DNA from 3 places in the Bifidobacterium angulatum DSM 20098 genome. Region 3 is predicted to be linked to each of the others. Evidence: riboswitches for the same ligand, from Rfam matches in the RefSeq annotation. Region 3 holds a riboswitch; each other region holds the start of a gene.
The links. A riboswitch is a leader RNA that binds a small molecule or an ion and turns the genes downstream of it on or off. The one in region 3 is predicted to bind thiamine pyrophosphate.
Positions count from the first base shown of each region.

Region 1: linked by a shared signal. The riboswitch ahead of BBAG_RS02710 (hydroxyethylthiazole kinase) and the one ahead of BBAG_RS03995 (solute carrier family 23 protein) in region 3 are both predicted to bind thiamine pyrophosphate.
Region 2: linked by a shared signal. The riboswitch ahead of tenA (thiaminase II) and the one ahead of BBAG_RS03995 (solute carrier family 23 protein) in region 3 are both predicted to bind thiamine pyrophosphate.

Region 1 covers NZ_AP012322.1:671,451-676,956, reverse strand. Annotated here, with positions in the region: gene BBAG_RS02725 (GspE/PulE family protein) at 1-369, shown strand, start outside; gene BBAG_RS02720 (type IV pilus twitching motility protein PilT) at 580-2,454, shown strand; gene BBAG_RS02715 (hypothetical protein) at 2,950-4,098, shown strand; TPP riboswitch at 4,185-4,294, shown strand; gene BBAG_RS02710 (hydroxyethylthiazole kinase) at 4,286-5,194, shown strand; gene thiC (phosphomethylpyrimidine synthase ThiC) at 5,402-5,506, shown strand, end outside.
Region 2 covers NZ_AP012322.1:1,341,277-1,346,782, reverse strand. Annotated here, with positions in the region: gene BBAG_RS05505 (NAD kinase) at 1-662, shown strand, start outside; gene recN (DNA repair protein RecN) at 662-2,425, shown strand; gene BBAG_RS05495 (HAD family hydrolase) at 2,590-3,237, shown strand; TPP riboswitch at 3,296-3,423, shown strand; gene tenA (thiaminase II) at 3,415-4,197, shown strand; gene BBAG_RS05485 (GNAT family N-acetyltransferase) at 4,326-4,856, opposite strand; gene BBAG_RS08505 (hypothetical protein) at 4,980-5,150, opposite strand; gene BBAG_RS05480 (MFS transporter) at 5,264-5,506, opposite strand, start outside.
Region 3 covers NZ_AP012322.1:993,856-999,361, forward strand. Annotated here, with positions in the region: gene BBAG_RS03990 (LuxE/PaaK family acyltransferase) at 1-24, opposite strand, end outside; gene BBAG_RS03995 (solute carrier family 23 protein) at 85-1,434, opposite strand; TPP riboswitch at 1,503-1,605, opposite strand; gene gltB (glutamate synthase large subunit) at 1,831-5,506, shown strand, end outside.

The DNA.
Region 1 (5,506 bases), 320 kb from region 3:
CTGGCCGCCGTGATGGCACAACGACTGGCGCGACGCCTATGCAAGAAATGCTGCAAGGCCGACCAGGCCACACCGGTGGAACTCAAGCTGATGGGCGTGCCGTACAAGCCGGGCGACCCGTTGCCGACCGTGTACCGCCCCGTGGGGTGCCGTGAATGTTCCAACACCGGGTATCGCGGGCGCGTGGCCATCCAGCAGGTGATGGGCGTGGACGCGAAGATGGAGGACATGATCGCCAAGGGCGCCACCTCGCTGGATATTCAGGCCGCGGCAGAGGCCGCAGGCATGACCAGTCTGCGTGACGACGGCTGGCAGAAGGTGCTGGAAGGCATCACCTCCGTGGACGAGGTGCTGCGCGTCACCGTGTAGCAGCGTGGACGATGACGTGCCACCGATTTCGTGGTTGTGACCGGCGGCACGGCACACGCTCATACACGTGCATGCACGTTCATGCACGTTCATGCACGTTCATGCACACTGTACCCGCGCTCATCGGGCAGCCGCCCAACGGCCAATGCGCCGGGGCGGCGCTCCCCCAAGATTTTCAACGAAGAAAGCAATCGAGATTAAGGACAACACATGACTGATGCGGCAGAGCAGGCCGAGTGGGATTCGGACAATGGCTCATATCTGGCCGGGTTGAAAGGCGTGACCATTCCCGGCACCGCCCCCTCGCTCAACGAATCGTACAAACGCGGTCGCCACGGCTCATCCGAAGACGCGTTGCGAGCCAACGCATCCGACATGATGGGCATCTTCGAATCACTGAACGGCAAACCAGCCGTGCAAATGACCGTCGAATCGATTGTCCCGGCAAAACCGGCCCCGAAAGCCGAAGGCGACGACGCAGAGAACGCCGACAACGCCAATCAGACGGCACGCGGCAACGAAGACGAACACAGGAAAGCCAACGGCGCAACCGCAGCCTCGCCCACAGCCGCCCAGCACCAGCCGACCTCACGCCAGTCCGCCCCGAGCCAAGTCGACGCCACAGCACACGGCGACGGCAACAAACGCCACACCAAACCCTGGTTCTCCAAACCGGCCCCCTCCACGCCCGCACAGCGCCCCGCGCCATTCCCCGAAGCCCAAAAGCCCTCCATGACGCCGGTCGAAGACTATTACACCATGCCCGAAAACACGTTCGAAGAGCAACAAGACGAGCCATTGACGGCGCGCATGCCCGAACTCGACCCCGAATTCACGCGCGACACCGGCACAACACCGAAAATCCCATTGAACAGCATTCCCTCACCGCTGCCCGTCACCGATTTCGTAGTGCCGGAAACCACCGGCTCCGACAAAGACGCCATCCCGCCGCAACGGCTGGAAAAAGCCCGGCTCGTAGAGGAAACCCTACGCGCCGAACACCCCGACGCAGACGACGAGTTCGTAGCCGCCATCCGCCAGCTCGTGGAATTGAACGCCTCCGATCTGCACCTGGTGATCAACGACCCTCCCATGCTGCGCGTGGATGGCAAACTCCAGCCCGCCAAAGACCTGAGCGTGTGGAACAAAGACCACACCTTCGCCGCCGTGCAGACCATGACCAACGATCTGGAACTCGAACGCTTCAAAGACGATCTGGAACTCGACATCTCATTCTCCATCGGCGACCTGCTACGCTTCCGCGTAAATGTATACCACGACCGCCTGGGCGTCTGCGCCGCGCTACGAACCATCCCCACCGAAATCAAAACCGCCAAGCAGCTCGACCTCGACCCGCGCATCGCCGACCTGGCGCTGCTGCCGCGCGGACTGGTGCTCGTATGCGGCCCGACCGGCTCCGGAAAGTCGACCACCTTGGCCGCGATCGTAGACAAGGCGAACGCGGAACGCGCCGACCACATCATCACCATCGAAGACCCGATCGAATTCGTGCACCAGCACAAGCGCTGCGTAATGAGCCAGCGCGAAGTGGGCACCGACACGAAAAGCTTCGCCGAAGCGCTGAAGCGAGCGCTTCGCGAAGACCCTGACATCATCGAAGTAGGTGAGCTTCGAGACCTGGAGACCATCTCCACCGCATTGACCGCAGTGGAAACCGGCCACCTGGTGTTCGCCACCCTGCACACGCAGGACGCAGGCTCCACCGTGGACCGTCTGATCGACGTATACCCGGAGAACCAGCAGCAGCAGATCCGCATGCAGGTGGCGTCCACACTGCGCGCCGTGGTCGTGCAAACCCTACTGCCCCGCGCCAGCGGGCATGGCCGAGTGCCCGCCACCGAAGTGATGCTCAACACCCCGGCCGTGGCGGCACTGATCCGCGGCGGCAAAGCCCATCAGATCCGCACGGTGCTGCAATCCGGCGAAAAGGAAGGCATGCACACGCTCGACCAGGATCTGGCGCGCCTGGTGAACAAGGGCACCGTGAAATACGAGGACGCCCTCGCCAAAGTGCAGGTGCTTGAGGAGTTCGAGAAGATGGCCGGCGCCCGGTCCGTGTTCTAGAAGCGGCGGAGCCGGAATCCGGAGACGCTTTTCTTTCTTCCGTAACCGCCCCAAGGGTGTGAAGCAGACAAACGGCTTCACACCCTTCTGTTTTGAGCAATCCGATCAGAGCGAACGACGGCACATATTCCCTGCTGTTCTGGAGAATTCCGTAGGGGGTTTGCGGTTCCGTAGGTGTTCGCCTTCCGAAACCGCGAATGGAGACGGCTGAAATACAGCGGTTTCCGCAACCGCTTTCCAAGCCCAACCACCTACGGAATGCAAAAACCACCTACGGAATCCCGGACTACAGCTGTTCATACCATTCGTGCTCATCTTCACGCGGCGGCACACCGATCCGCCGCAAAAACAAGCGAGTCACCACGACCGCATGAAAGAAGAACGACCTGGGATAGACTGGGCAGGCATGGATGCTCTGAGGGGCATAATCCAAAAGAGCGCAATCCGAGGAAACGCCTAGGGAAGAGCGATTACAGAAAAAGGGGCTGACGCAGGATGATGTTCTACGATGCCAACCGACGTGGTTCGCGCATTGCGGCGAGGATTCTCATCGCGCTGCTGATCGTGGCCGGAGGCATTGGCATTGCCGGCCGCGGGCAGATTTCCAGCGGCGAGCTGGCAGACATTCGCGCCGTGATCGAATCCGCGAAATCCACACGCGCCACCGCAGCGGCAAGTATGGATTTCGCGCAAGGCACCATGCATGCCAACGATTTCCAAAGCGCCATCACGTCCACTCGCCAAGCCGTTGCCGATTATGACCAGTTGGCCGCGAGCGCCAGTCTCACGCGTTTCACTTCGGATTCGCCATTCGCCCAGTTCGTCTTCACCCCGCGAACCACCCTGCTGGGCACCGTCGACAGGCTCAACAACGCCGCGAATACCATGCAAACGCAAACAGCCGCGCTTATCGACGCCATGGAAACCAGTTTCGCCAACGATTTCCGCACCGATGGCGGGCATTGGATGGTACAGGTCGACGACCCAGCCGCCATCAACGAACTCGTTTCCCGCTATGGCAAGCAGCGTTCATACCAGACCTTGCAGGAGCATCTCGATGATCTGAAAAGCCTGTACAACCTGGAGCAGCGGGTGCGCCAACAGGTGGCGGATTCCATAGCCAGCCTGCACACGGAAGAGACGAACGCGGCGCAGATTGCCGTGCCGACCGAAGCGGGCGCGATGGATGCCGCCGGGTGGCTGGGCACGGCGCAATCGGTGGCGTCCACCTTGGGCGTGCAGGTCAAACAGACCAGCGTATACGGCTGCCCCGGCGCCGACGACAACGGAGACGACAACGCCGACATGGTGATCGGCTTCTTCTGTGGCGGCTCGCAAGCCAGCCGCAACGAGGTGAACATGCTGACCACACACCCGGAGTGGCCCACGGTGGAGCGCAGTCCGCTGCTGGTCGACTACACGAAGCATGAGCTGGCGCATCGTTCGATCATGATCGTGTGCGGCACCACCGAGCCTGAGATCGCCGCGAACCGGACGGAGGCGGTGACCAATTCGTATGCGGTGCAGTTCCTCGGCGCCAGCCGCGAGCGCATCGCAGGCAGTCAGCAGGGTTTGGCCGCGTATGCGATGGACGCGCAGAGCGACCAGATCGCGCAGTCCATTCACAACGGCACCTGTGCGTAAGCCACGCGGTGTCAATGCTTTTACCAGCATCGCGCCGCCATGTCAATACCCTTGGTCAATACCCTTGTATACGTTGAAAACCGTATTTGTACATGCAGGGGGGCTTCCCGCACGCGCGGGAGGCTGAGATAGGCGAACGCCTGACCCTTTGAACCTGTTGGTTAGGACCAACGTAGGGAGCAGCGCAATGAGTGACAGCTCATACACTGACGGCACAGCAGCCGTTTCCGCGATTTCCGCAGCAGACCCGATTCGCGAGCGCATCGCACAGGCGGTGAGCGACGTACGTTCCACCACGCCGCTGGCGCAGTCGTTCACGAATTTCGTCACCATCAACCTGGTGGCGAACGCCCAGCTTGCCGCTGGCGGCACCGCGGCCATGAGCTTTCTGCCGGACGATATCGTGGATACCGCGAAGATCGCCGGTTCGACATACATCAACGTGGGCACGCTGCTGCCGTTCTACAAGGACGCGCTGGCGGACATCGCCCCGAAACTGCAGTATTTGGGCAAGCCGTGGGTGCTTGACCCGGTGGCCGCTGGCATCGGCAAGACCCGCACCGCCATCCTGCAGTCCTTCAAGACTGCTCCCCCGACGGTGATTCGCGGCAACGCCAGCGAGATCATCGCCTTGGACGCCATGTGGGAGCTTGGCGCGAACGACGGCGCTGAAGGCGAGACCACCCGCCCTGCCGGCGTGGAAGCCGTGGACGAGGTGGAAGCCGCCGTGGATGCCGCCAAACGACTGGCACGCTATCTTGCACAGCATGCCGCTGGCGGCAAAGGCGCGGTCGCCGTATCCGGCGCATCCGATCTGGTGACCGATGGCGAGACCGTATACCGTTTGCCCGGCGGCAGCGCGATGATGACGAAGATCACCGGAGCCGGCTGCTCGCTTGGCGGCGTGACCGCCACCTACCTGGCCGTGGCGGAACCACTGACCGCCTCCATCGCGGCATCGCTGCTGTACAACCGTGCCAGCGAAATCGCCGAACGTGAGTCCAACGGCCCGGGCTCCTTCCAGGTCGCGTTCCTCGACGCATTGTGGAACGTCACCGCAGAACAGGTGGCTCAGTCCGAGATTCTGATCGGCTGACCGTCGAAGCGGCTTCCACACGTATCAAGCCGCTTGCCAGACGGGTATGCACGCAGCATTTGGCGCATACCGTCATGCTCCGTGCCGACACACGCGCAAGCCCGTGGACCGGCTTTCCGTGCAGCAGCACGACGCATACAGATACCCGTAACGCGCGGCGAAATCCATCCACACTTTCCTTCCATATCAAGCTATAAGGGGACACCAATGAGCAATAATTTCCCATACGCATCCATGCGCGGCTGTTTCGATCTGAGCGCCTACTTCGTCGTAGGCCCGGAAGATTGCAAAGGCCGACCGGTCACCGACGTG
Region 2 (5,506 bases), 350 kb from region 3:
CGATCCGCCGTGTCGCCGATCACGACTATCTGATCGACGAGCGCATGATCGCCCACGTGGACGTGTGGTTGCCGGGCGCCAGCGAGCCGATCGAGGACTGGGCCTTGAACGACATCACGTTGGAACGCGAGACACGCGGCAAGATGGTGGAGCTGTCCATCCGTGTGGACGATGTGGAGATGAGCTCCTTCGGCGCGGACGGCGTGATCGTATCCACGCCCACCGGTTCCACCGCCTACGCCTTCTCGGCAGGCGGACCGATCATCTGGCCCAACGTGCAGGCGTTGCAATTAACGCCTCTGGCCGCGCATGCACTGTTCGCCCGCCCGCTGATCATCGGCGCGGATTCCACGTTCACCCTCGATATTCTCGACAGTTCCGTCTCCGACGGGTGGATTTGCTGCGATGGCCGTCGCCAGCGCTCGCTGCCCAAAGGCACACGTGTCGAAGTCAGAGCCTCCCACGACACCCTGCGATTGGCGCGGCTCTCCGGCGTGCCATTCACCAACCGGCTGGTCAGCAAATTCGATCTTCCGGTGGTCGGCTGGCGCGAACACGCGAATCGCAGCAGGTCGGCGCACGGTGAAGCGACGGCCAATGATGGCCAACACGGTGGGCAGAACGGTTGCGACACTGCGAACGCCAGGAGGAATGGCCGCTGATGCTGGAAGAGCTTTCCGTACGTAACCTCGGGCCAATCCGTGACGCGCAGATTGCGCCGGCACCCGGATTCACGGCCATAACCGGCGAAACCGGTGCAGGAAAGTCCATGCTGCTCTCTGCCATACGGCTGATTTCCGGTGGCGCGGCATCCGGGTCGCGCGTGTCGGCAGGGGCAGGCGAAGCGTGGGCGCAAGGCGTGTTCTGCGTGCCCGGCGATTCCGATCTCTCCGGCACCGCGAACGCCGTAGGGACGCTTAGTCCAGCCGGCAAGGCCGTGCAGTATGCCGAGGAGGCCGGCGTCACACCGGAAGACGGCGAACTGTTCCTCTCCCGCGTCGTGCCGGCATCGGGGCGTTCGCGTGCCGTACTCGGCGGCAAGACCGTGCCACGCTCCGTATTGGAAAGCGTGGCAGGAGAGCTCATCACCGTGCACGGGCAAAGCGAACAGCTGCGTATCGCATCCGCGGCCAAACAACGTGAATTCCTCGACATGGCCGCCGGCGACGACGCCCAGCTGGCCGCATACCGCCATGCGTGGGATGAGCTGACCGCCATGGACGAGCGTCTGGCGAAACTGCGTTCGCAGGAGGCCTCCGCACGCCAGCAGGCCGATTATCTGCGCGAATCCATCGCACGCATCGACCAGGTCGACCCACAGCCGGGCGAGGATGCCGAATTGAAGGAACGTCGCGATCGCATCGAGAACGCCGCTGCGATCAGCCAGGGCGTATCATCCGCATTGGCAGTGCTGGACGCCTCGCAGATGAGCGAAGGATCGGATGCGGCCTCGGCCGTCGATTTGGTGAACCGCGCGGCACAGGCATTGCACGGCATCCAGGTCGGCGGCGTGTTCGCCGAGCAGGCGTCGCGATTGGAATCCATTGCGGCCGATCTTGCCGACGTGGTGTTCGCGCTTGTCCAGGAGCTGGACGGTGAGGGTAGCGTAGAGGATCTGGATCGGCTTAACGGGCGCATCCACGAACTGAATGAGCTGATGCGCCGGTGGGGGCCGGAATTGTCCGATGTGATCGCATGGCGAGACAAAGCCGTTTTCGAAGTCGAGGATCTGGATGCTTCCCCCGAGAAGGTGGCGCAGTTGGAATCCGAACGTGAACAGCTCTACCAACGGGCTGTCCATGCGGCCGAAGCATTGCATGAGGTGCGGGTGCAGGCCGCGGGCGATCTGGGGGTGCATGTCAGCGAGGAACTTGGATCGTTGGCTATGGGCGGCGCCTCGTTGCGTATTCGCGTGGCCGAACATGATGGCGGCGACAGCCCCACAGGTTCGCTCGGACCCTATGGCGGCGACGACATCGAATTCCTGTTCACGCCGTTTCCCGGCTCGCCCGAACTGCCGATGGGCAAAAGCGCGTCCGGCGGTGAGCTCAGCCGTTTGATGCTCGCCTTGGAGCTTGTCGCCGCCGAACAACGTGGCAGCGCCGAAGGCATGACGTTCATCTTCGACGAAGTCGACGCCGGTGTGGGAGGCAAGGCGGCAGTGGAGCTCGGTCACCGACTGGCCCGTCTCGCCGAAAGCGCGCAGGTGATCGTCGTAACACATCTGCCGCAGGTCGCCTCCTGGGCGGACAAGCAGTTCGTGGTCGCCAAAACGCAGCAGACGGATGGCGGCATGACCGAAACCATCGTCACCGAGGTGACCGGCGAGGCACGTACCGGTGAGATCGCACGCATGCTATCCGGTAATGCCACCGAAACGTCCCTTGAACACGCCAGGGAGCTTCTGGCCGAATCCACGCTTTGAGCCATGCGGAGGCATCGAATCGCCGATAATCCGCACGGCTCGACCCCGAACGCACGAATCCGCCGACCAGATCGGTCATCAGCAGGCAGGTACACATGACCAACATCCCCTCAACCATTGCCCCCGCATCGGGCAGCGCTCCGGCCACCCACTCGTCCAGCTCCATGCCGAAGGCGGCGATCTTCGATCTTGACGGCACACTGCTCGACTCCATGGGCGTATGGGATCAGATCGACATGGACTTCCTCGCCAGACGAGGCTTCGAGGTGCCAGCCGATTACGTGCCCACCATCAGCGCCATGCCGTTCGAACAGGTCGCGGCGTACACCATCGAGCGCTTCCGCCTGAACGAGACCCCCGAAGCGGTGATGGCCGAATGGGACGATATGGCGCACGAGGCGTACGCCACCATGGTCGAATCCAAGCCGGGCGCTGTGGAATACCTCACCTATCTGCACGATGCCGGCGTGAAACTGGGTGTGGCGACATCGCTGACTCCGTCGCTGCGTGAACCTGCCATGAAGCATGTGGGCATCTTCGACTTCTTCACCACCATCACCTCGGTGGATGACGTACACGGCATAGGCAAGGACCAGCCGGACGTATATCTGCTCGCGGCATCCAGATTGGGTGCCGAACCATGCGAATGCGTGGTGTTCGAAGACATTCTGCCGGGCATTCGATCGGCGAAATCCGTGGGCATGCGCGTGTGGGCCATGCACGACGATTCGTCGGACGCGGATTGGGCGCGTATCTGCGCACTGGCGGACGGTGTGATGTTCGACTTCCACGACGCACCTCGTTTCCTATAACGCGCATGCGCAGCGCGCGGTGGCGCAGCCAGTCGGCGCATATCGCCATAATGAAATCCGCAAATTGCAGGGGAACCCGCGCGTCGGCGCATATTGCAACGCGCACGCGGGTTGAGAAAGGCATACAGCCTGACCCTTAGAACCTGATGGTTAATACCAGCGTAGGGAGGCAACACCATGGCAAGCATGGCATCCGATACCCGTACATACGATTTCGCATTCGATAGCGGCTTCGATCCCGCCAGAGGGATCCGTCTCGACAACCTGCCGCCGTTCGCCCGCAGACTGCGCACCGCCGCCGATATGGTTTGGGAGGACGGCTACAACCAGCCGTTCCTGCGTGAACTCGGCGCCGGCACGCTCGCACAGGAACGGTTTGCCTTCTACCTGTTGCAGGACTACCGTTATCTCGCCGATTACGCTAAAGTGCACGCGCTGGCATTGACCAAGACCCGCGACCCCGAGGTCATGCGTTTCATGGCCGATGTGCAGAACACCATCTTCAACGTGGAATCCTCCGTGCATCGCACATACATGGCCGGATTCGGCGTGAACGAAAACGAAATGAACAATGCGCGCCAATCCGCATTCGCCCGCGCCTACACGTCCAACATCCTCGCAATCGCCTATGGCGGCGACCTGCTGGACATTCTCGTGGCCGTGCTGCCATGCGCCTGGGTGTATGCGGATTACGGCCAGCGACTCGCCAGGGAGTTCGCCGATACGCTGGAATCCAACCCGTTCCGCAGCTGGATCGACATGTACAAGACCGAGGAGTTCTGGAGCAGCTCCGTGTGGCTGATCGAACATATCGAGCACATGGTCCAGGGATTAGGCGAAAACCGTTTGCACGAGCTTGAGGAGATCTTCTGCAACGGCGTGCAGAACGAATACATGTTCTGGTCGAGCGCCTACGACATGCAGTATTCCTGGAAGCCGCAGTGGGACGAGGCCCGCTGAGACTGGCGTTTGTGATTGTTGGGGCGCTGCGTCTCATTTTCATGTACCCGCAGCATTCCATGCCGTTTCGCGACGCGACGGAATCGCTGTACCGGGATAGGGAAGACTCGACGGTCGTACGTTGATGGTCAGAACCGCAACCGCATCTGATGCCATACAACGTTGCCATGCGTGGATTCGGATATGCCCTCGTCCACATACCCCAAACGCGCATAGAAGCCGACAAGCCGATCCTTGCACGTCAACACCAGTCCTGCGCGTCCGGCCTGCCGTGCGTCTTCGATCACCCGCCGCATCAACGCGCTGGCATAACCGCAATGCCGGTATTCGGGTGCGGTGTCCACGCCGAAGACCATCTGCCAGGCGCCATGCGGATCATGCTGGGCGGCATCCGCGTACATATCGTCGCTCAGATCGGGGGAGTCGGTGACGAATCCATTGATGAACGCAACCAGTCGCCCGTCAACGGTGGCGGCGCGTGCAGCCGTTGCCTTGGCATCGTCAGCTGCGTCGTCGATCATCAGCCAGAAGCAATCGGGGTACACCATCAGACGTTCGCGCAACGCATCGGCGCTCGCAGCCTCGACGGCGGGGAAACAGGCGGCTTCGACCGCCGCGATTGCCGGCAGATCGTTCAAGGTGGCATGGCGGATCAGCATGCTGATGGCCTTTCAATATCGATGATTTTCAACTGATGATTGTCCGTTGACGGCGCAAACCGGCGGATGGTCGAGTAATGGTGGGATGAGCGATGATCAACGGCACGGCGTCTCCCTGTCGGTTCAGCCGCGTTTCGACCCCTGCCGGCTGATGCCACCCTTATGCCCGGTCGCCTTGAACGGCATCGCCGACCTGCCGCGCACGCCGGATGCCGCGTTCCTGCCGAAACCGCCCGGCTGTCGGCGCAGTCGTATCGTCGATGGATCGGGCCAGTTCTTCTTTGCATTCGTCATGCGATCGATGCTAGTCGTTGGGGTGTCTTCAAGTGCCGAAACGTCCGGCGGCACTATGGGCGTCGCACGCGAGCGGGCATACCAGCGGGAACGCCAAGGCAACCGCTGCGCGCCTATCCGCGCCCGTGGATCATATGTGCAAAGCTCACGTAGACGATCCACGCAAGTGGAATCGTGACCATGAACACCGGGTAGAACCATGCGATCGGCAGATGTCCATAGAATACGCCGGCCAGCATCGGACCCAACGCCATGCCCAAATCGATGCCCATGTAATAGGTGCTGTTCGCCATGCCGCTGCGTTCCCGTCCGGCGATCACCACGGCCTGCGCCTGCGTCACCGAACTGAGCAGGCC
Region 3 (5,506 bases):
CTGAGCTTCAGTGTTTAGCGACATCGATGTCATGATGCAATGTTCCTTTCCTATGTTGAATTTTCGGTAATGGTTGACCGTGAATCAAGCTTGTGCCTGATCCTCGGCATTGCCCGTGCCTGTTTTGCGACGATTGATCAGATTCGGTAAATCGATCAGCAACGCCTTGAGAATCACCACGCAGAACGCTCCGACCAGAATCGAATTGGAGAAGAACACGTGAGCGCCGCCCTCAAGACCGCTCAATGCGTTCGGCAACGCGATACCCAACAGCAGTGACAAGCCGATGACTACCTGGGATCGGTCGTCCGGCTCCGCCTTGCGCAGTGTATTGAAGCCCGTGCTGATCAGGCTCGCCGCAGCCGGAAGGAAAATGCCGCCGATTACAGGGGAGGGGATCAGCGACAACATCGCGCCGGCTTTCGGCATGAAACCAAGTGCCACAAACACCACACCGGCGATGATCACCGGCACGCGGGTGCGGGACTTGCCTTCATCCGTAACCTTAAGCAAAGCGACATTCTGCGGATACGCGGTAGTGGTGAAACCACCGATCAGCGAAGAAATAGCGGAACCAGCCGCTTCGCCGGACAAACCATAACGAACCTGGCGATCCTCAAGCTTGATGCCCTGAATCTCGCTGGCCGCCTGATACACGCCAAGCGCCTCCATAATCGCAACCATATAGGCGATGAAGAACGGTACAAAAACCGCAGCATCAAAATCAAAACCGCCATATGGCATGATCTGAGGAAGACCGAACCAAGACTTGGACGCGACCCCGGAAAAATCTGCCATGCCAAACACTATGGAGAGCGAAGTGCCGACAACCAACGCAATCAAGTAGGAAAGCGCCCTGACCATGCCTTTGCCAAACTGGGAAAGCACCACCACCAACACGCAAGTCGCCACAGACACGGCCAGCGTCTTCGGATCAGCAAACCCGTCATCGCCGGGAGCACCGCCAAGAAACTCACTCAATGTGAAACTCGACAGCGAAACGCCAACCAGAAAAATAATCACGCCGGAAACCATCGGCGCAAATAGAAAACGCATCTTCTCAATCACGCGAGTCAGACACAACACCACGAAAATCAGCGAACTAACAAAAATCGACGTGCCGGCCGCAGCCAATGAACCGGCGGTGCCAGCGGCAATCATCAACGCGTCAAATGCGGCAGACGGACCTTGCACAATCGGCAGGCGCACCAACTTCGTGGCCTGAATCAACGTGACCAAACCAGACACGATGAAAATGGCGTTCACCATATTCGAAGACAAGGCCAACGGCAACCCAATGGCACCGGCTACAAATACCGGATCAAGCCACACATTAGACACCAACACATGCTGCAAACCCAGCAAAACGTTCTTTGGAGTGAGCTTTTTCGAATCGGATCCGTTCTGAACAGATGGTTGCGACATGGCAGACATGTCAATTCCCCTCTCTTCCTTATATAGAGGACGACCAGTTTATGATCGCCGACACAGGGGAACGTATGTGTGCACCGTTCGTAACATTCCTACGCAGGCATTACCCTGATCAGGTATGAGGGTCCGGGCAAAGCCCGTCTCAGCCACATATCGGCTCCCCTGTACTATTCAGACAAGCAACCAGCATAGCGGCATGCGTCGATACTTGGATGAGTTGGTATGAGAGTCCGGTTCGCTGGGTATTCTCCACATCTCCTCAAGAAAGTATGTCTTGACTTTTCGGGGTATTCGTTATATGGACACGGAAATATTCACGACACAAGGGCGCGTTATTCTAATCCACGCATTAAAGAACCGCAAGACTTTTCTTGCCCAAAAACATTGAAGGTGGTTTCGGTGACTTTCCACGCCCCGTTAGATCTGACGATCCATGATTCACAAGGTATGTATGACCCTGGAGCTGAACACGATGCTTGTGGCGTGGGTATGGTCACCACCCTCAACAAGCGTCCGGAACGCAAGATCGTTGACGACGCCATCGAAGTGCTCGTCAACCTCAACCATCGTGGCGCAGTGGGCGCCGAGGAAAACACCGGCGACGGTGCCGGCATCCTGATGAGCATGCCGGATGAGTTCATGCGTGCGACCATCGATGCCGAGCTCCCCGAAGAGGGGCATTATGCCGCGGGCATCGCGTTCCTCGATCGCGACATCGCAACTTCCGGCCAGCAGGAACAGGCCATCGCCCGAATCGTGGAAGAGGAGGGGCTGAAGGTACTTGCCTGGCGAGTAGTGCCCACGAACCCCGACGGACTCGGCCTGCAGGCGCTTGCCAGCATGCCCGCGTTCAAGACCCTGGTCGTGGCCGATCCCGAAGGCAAGCTCGCAGGCGTTGCGCTCGACCGTAAGACCTTCCGCATCCGCAAGCGCGTGGAGCATGAGGTCGGCATCTATTTCGCCTCCCTGTCCTCGCGCACCATCACATACAAGGGCATGCTCACCACCATGCAGCTCAAGCCCTTCTTCCTGGATCTGTCCGACGAACGCATGAAGGCCAAGGTGGCCATCGTGCATTCCCGCTTCTCCACCAACACGTTCCCGAGCTGGCCGTTGGCGCAACCGTTCCGTCTGCTGGCGCATAATGGCGAGATCAACACCATCCAGGGCAACCGCAACTGGCTGTCCGCCCGCGAGGGGCGTCTGAGCAGCGAACTGCTGGGCGAATTCGAACCGCTGCTGCCGATCACCACCCCGGGGTATTCCGACTCCGGCACCTTCGACGAATGCCTCGAACTGCTGCATCTTGCCGGCAGATCCCTGACCCACGCCGTATGCATGATGCTTCCGCCGGCATGGGAGAAGAACGGTCAGCTCGACCCGGACGTCAAGGCGTTCTACGAGTACAACAACACGTTGATTGAGCCATGGGACGGCCCGGCGCACATCGTGTTCACCGATGGCACTCAGGTCGGAGCGCTGCTGGATCGCAACGGCTTCCGTCCCGGTCGCTGGCAGCTTACCGACGACGGATATGTCGTGCTTGCCTCCGAGGCCGGCGTGCTGCCGGAGATCGCGGATGAGCATATCGTGTCCAAGGGCCGCCTTGAGCCCGGCAAGATGTTCCTGGTCGATACCGAGGAAGGCCGCATCATCCCTGACGAGGAAATCAAGAAGAACCTCGCATCCCAGCACCCGTACCGCCAGTGGGTGGAAGGCAACTCCATCGAGATGAGCCAGCTGCCCAAACGCGAGCATGTGAACCACTCCGGCCAGTCCGTGCAGCGTCGTCAGCGCGCGTTCGGCTACACCGAAGAGGATCTGAAGCTGCTGCTTATGCCGATGGCCAATACCGGCAAGGAACCGCTGGGATCCATGGGTAACGACGCTCCGCTTGCCGCATTGTCATCCCATAGCCGCATGCTGTTCGACTACTTCACCCAGAAGTTCGCACAGGTCACCAATCCGCCGCTGGATTGGGAGCGCGAGAAGATCGTCACCTGCCTTGAATCCGCCATCGGTCCCGAGCCGAATCTGCTGTCGGACAGCGAGCTGCATGCCAAGAAGATCCTCATTCCGCTTCCGGTGCTCAACTCCGACGAGATGGCACAGCTCAAGCGTCTGGACAAGGCCAAGCTGCTGGGAGGCTATTACAAGCCGTATGTGGTCAAGGGCCTGTATCAGGTCGCTGGCGGCGGCAAGGCATTGAAGGAACGCCTGGACGAGATCTTCGCCGAAATCGACGAGGCCATTGCCGAAGGCAAGAACTTCCTGGTGCTGTCCGACCGTGACTCCAACCACACATGGGGGCCAATCCCGTCCCTGCTGCTCACCTCCGCAGTGCAGCATCACCTGCTGCGCCGCCATACCCGTACGCAGATCTCCATGGTCGTGGAGGCCGGCGATGTGCGCGAGATCCACCATGTGGCGCTGCTTATCGCCTATGGCGCGGCAGCGGTGAACCCGTACCTGGCTTTCGAATCCGTCGAAGACCTGGCGCGTCGCGGCTACCTTAAGGTGGACGCCGAAACCGCTGTGAAGAACCTCACCAATGCACTGTCTACCGGCGTGCTCAAGATCATGGCCAAGATGGGCGTTTCCACCATCATGAGCTACCGTGGCGCACAGCTGTTCGAGGCGGTTGGCCTCAATAAGGACGTCATCGACGAATACTTCACCGGTACCACCTCGCGTGTGGGCGGCGTCGGCCTTGACGAGATCGCCGAAGAAGTGGCCATCCGCCATCGCGTGGCGTATCCGAATCAGTGGACCGCCACCCCGCATCGCAACCTGCGTACCGGCGGCGACTACAAGTGGCGTCGCACCGGCGAAGACCATCTCAACGATCCTGAGGCGATCTTCCTGCTGCAGCAGTCCACCCAGCGTGGTGACTATGACCTGTTCAAGAAGTATTCGAGCCACATCAACGACACGTCGAACCGTCTGATGACGTTGCGTGGCCTGATGAAGTTCAAGCAGAACCGCAAACCGATCGACATCTCCGAGGTCGAACCGGCCAGCGAAATCGTCAAGCGCTTCTCCACGGGTGCCATGAGCTACGGCTCCATCTCGCAGGAGGCGCATGAGACGCTTGCCATCGCCATGAACAAGCTTGGCGCACGTTCCAACTCCGGTGAAGGCGGCGAATCCGAGGATCGCATCAACGATCCGCTGCGCTACAGCAAGATCAAGCAGATCGCCTCCGCCCGTTTCGGTGTGACCAGCGACTATCTGGTCCATGCCACCGATCTGCAGATCAAGCTCGCCCAGGGCGCCAAGCCGGGCGAAGGTGGGCATCTGCCGGGAGCCAAGGTTCCGCCGTGGATCGCCAAGGTCCGCCATGCGACGCCGGGCGTCGAGCTGATTTCCCCGCCGCCCCACCATGACATCTACTCCATCGAGGATCTGAAGCAGCTGATCAACGATGCGAAGATGGCGAACCCGAAGGCGCGCATTCATGTCAAGCTCGTTTCCGAGTTCGGCGTTGGCACCATCGCCGCTGGCGTGGCCAAGTGCCATGCCGACGTGGTGCTGATTTCCGGCTATGACGGCGGCACCGGCGCGGCTCCGCTCAACGCCATCAAGCATGCTGGAACCCCATGGGAGATCGGCCTGTCGGAGACCCAGCAGACGCTGGTCCTGAACGGCCTGCGTTCCCGCATCACCGTACAGTGCGACGGCGAGTTGAAGACCGGGCGCGATGTTGTGATCGCGGCCCTGCTGGGTGCCGAGGAATTCGGCTTCGCCACTGCGGCGCTGATTGTCGAAGGTTGCGTCATGATGCGTGCCTGCCAGAAGAACACCTGCCCGCAGGGCATCGCCACGCAGGATCCTGAATTGCGCGCACGGTTCAAGGGCAAGCCGGAGCATGTGATCAACTTCTTCATGTTCATCGCGCAGGAGGTTCGCGAACTGCTCGCCCAACTTGGTTTCCATACGCTGGAAGAAGCCGTGGGCCATGTCGAGTGTCTTGACCAGAACGAGGCGATCAAGCGCTGGAAGTCGGACGGCATTGATCTGAGCAATGTGCTTATGCAGCCCGGCCCGATTCCGGGAACGATCCTGCACAAGACGA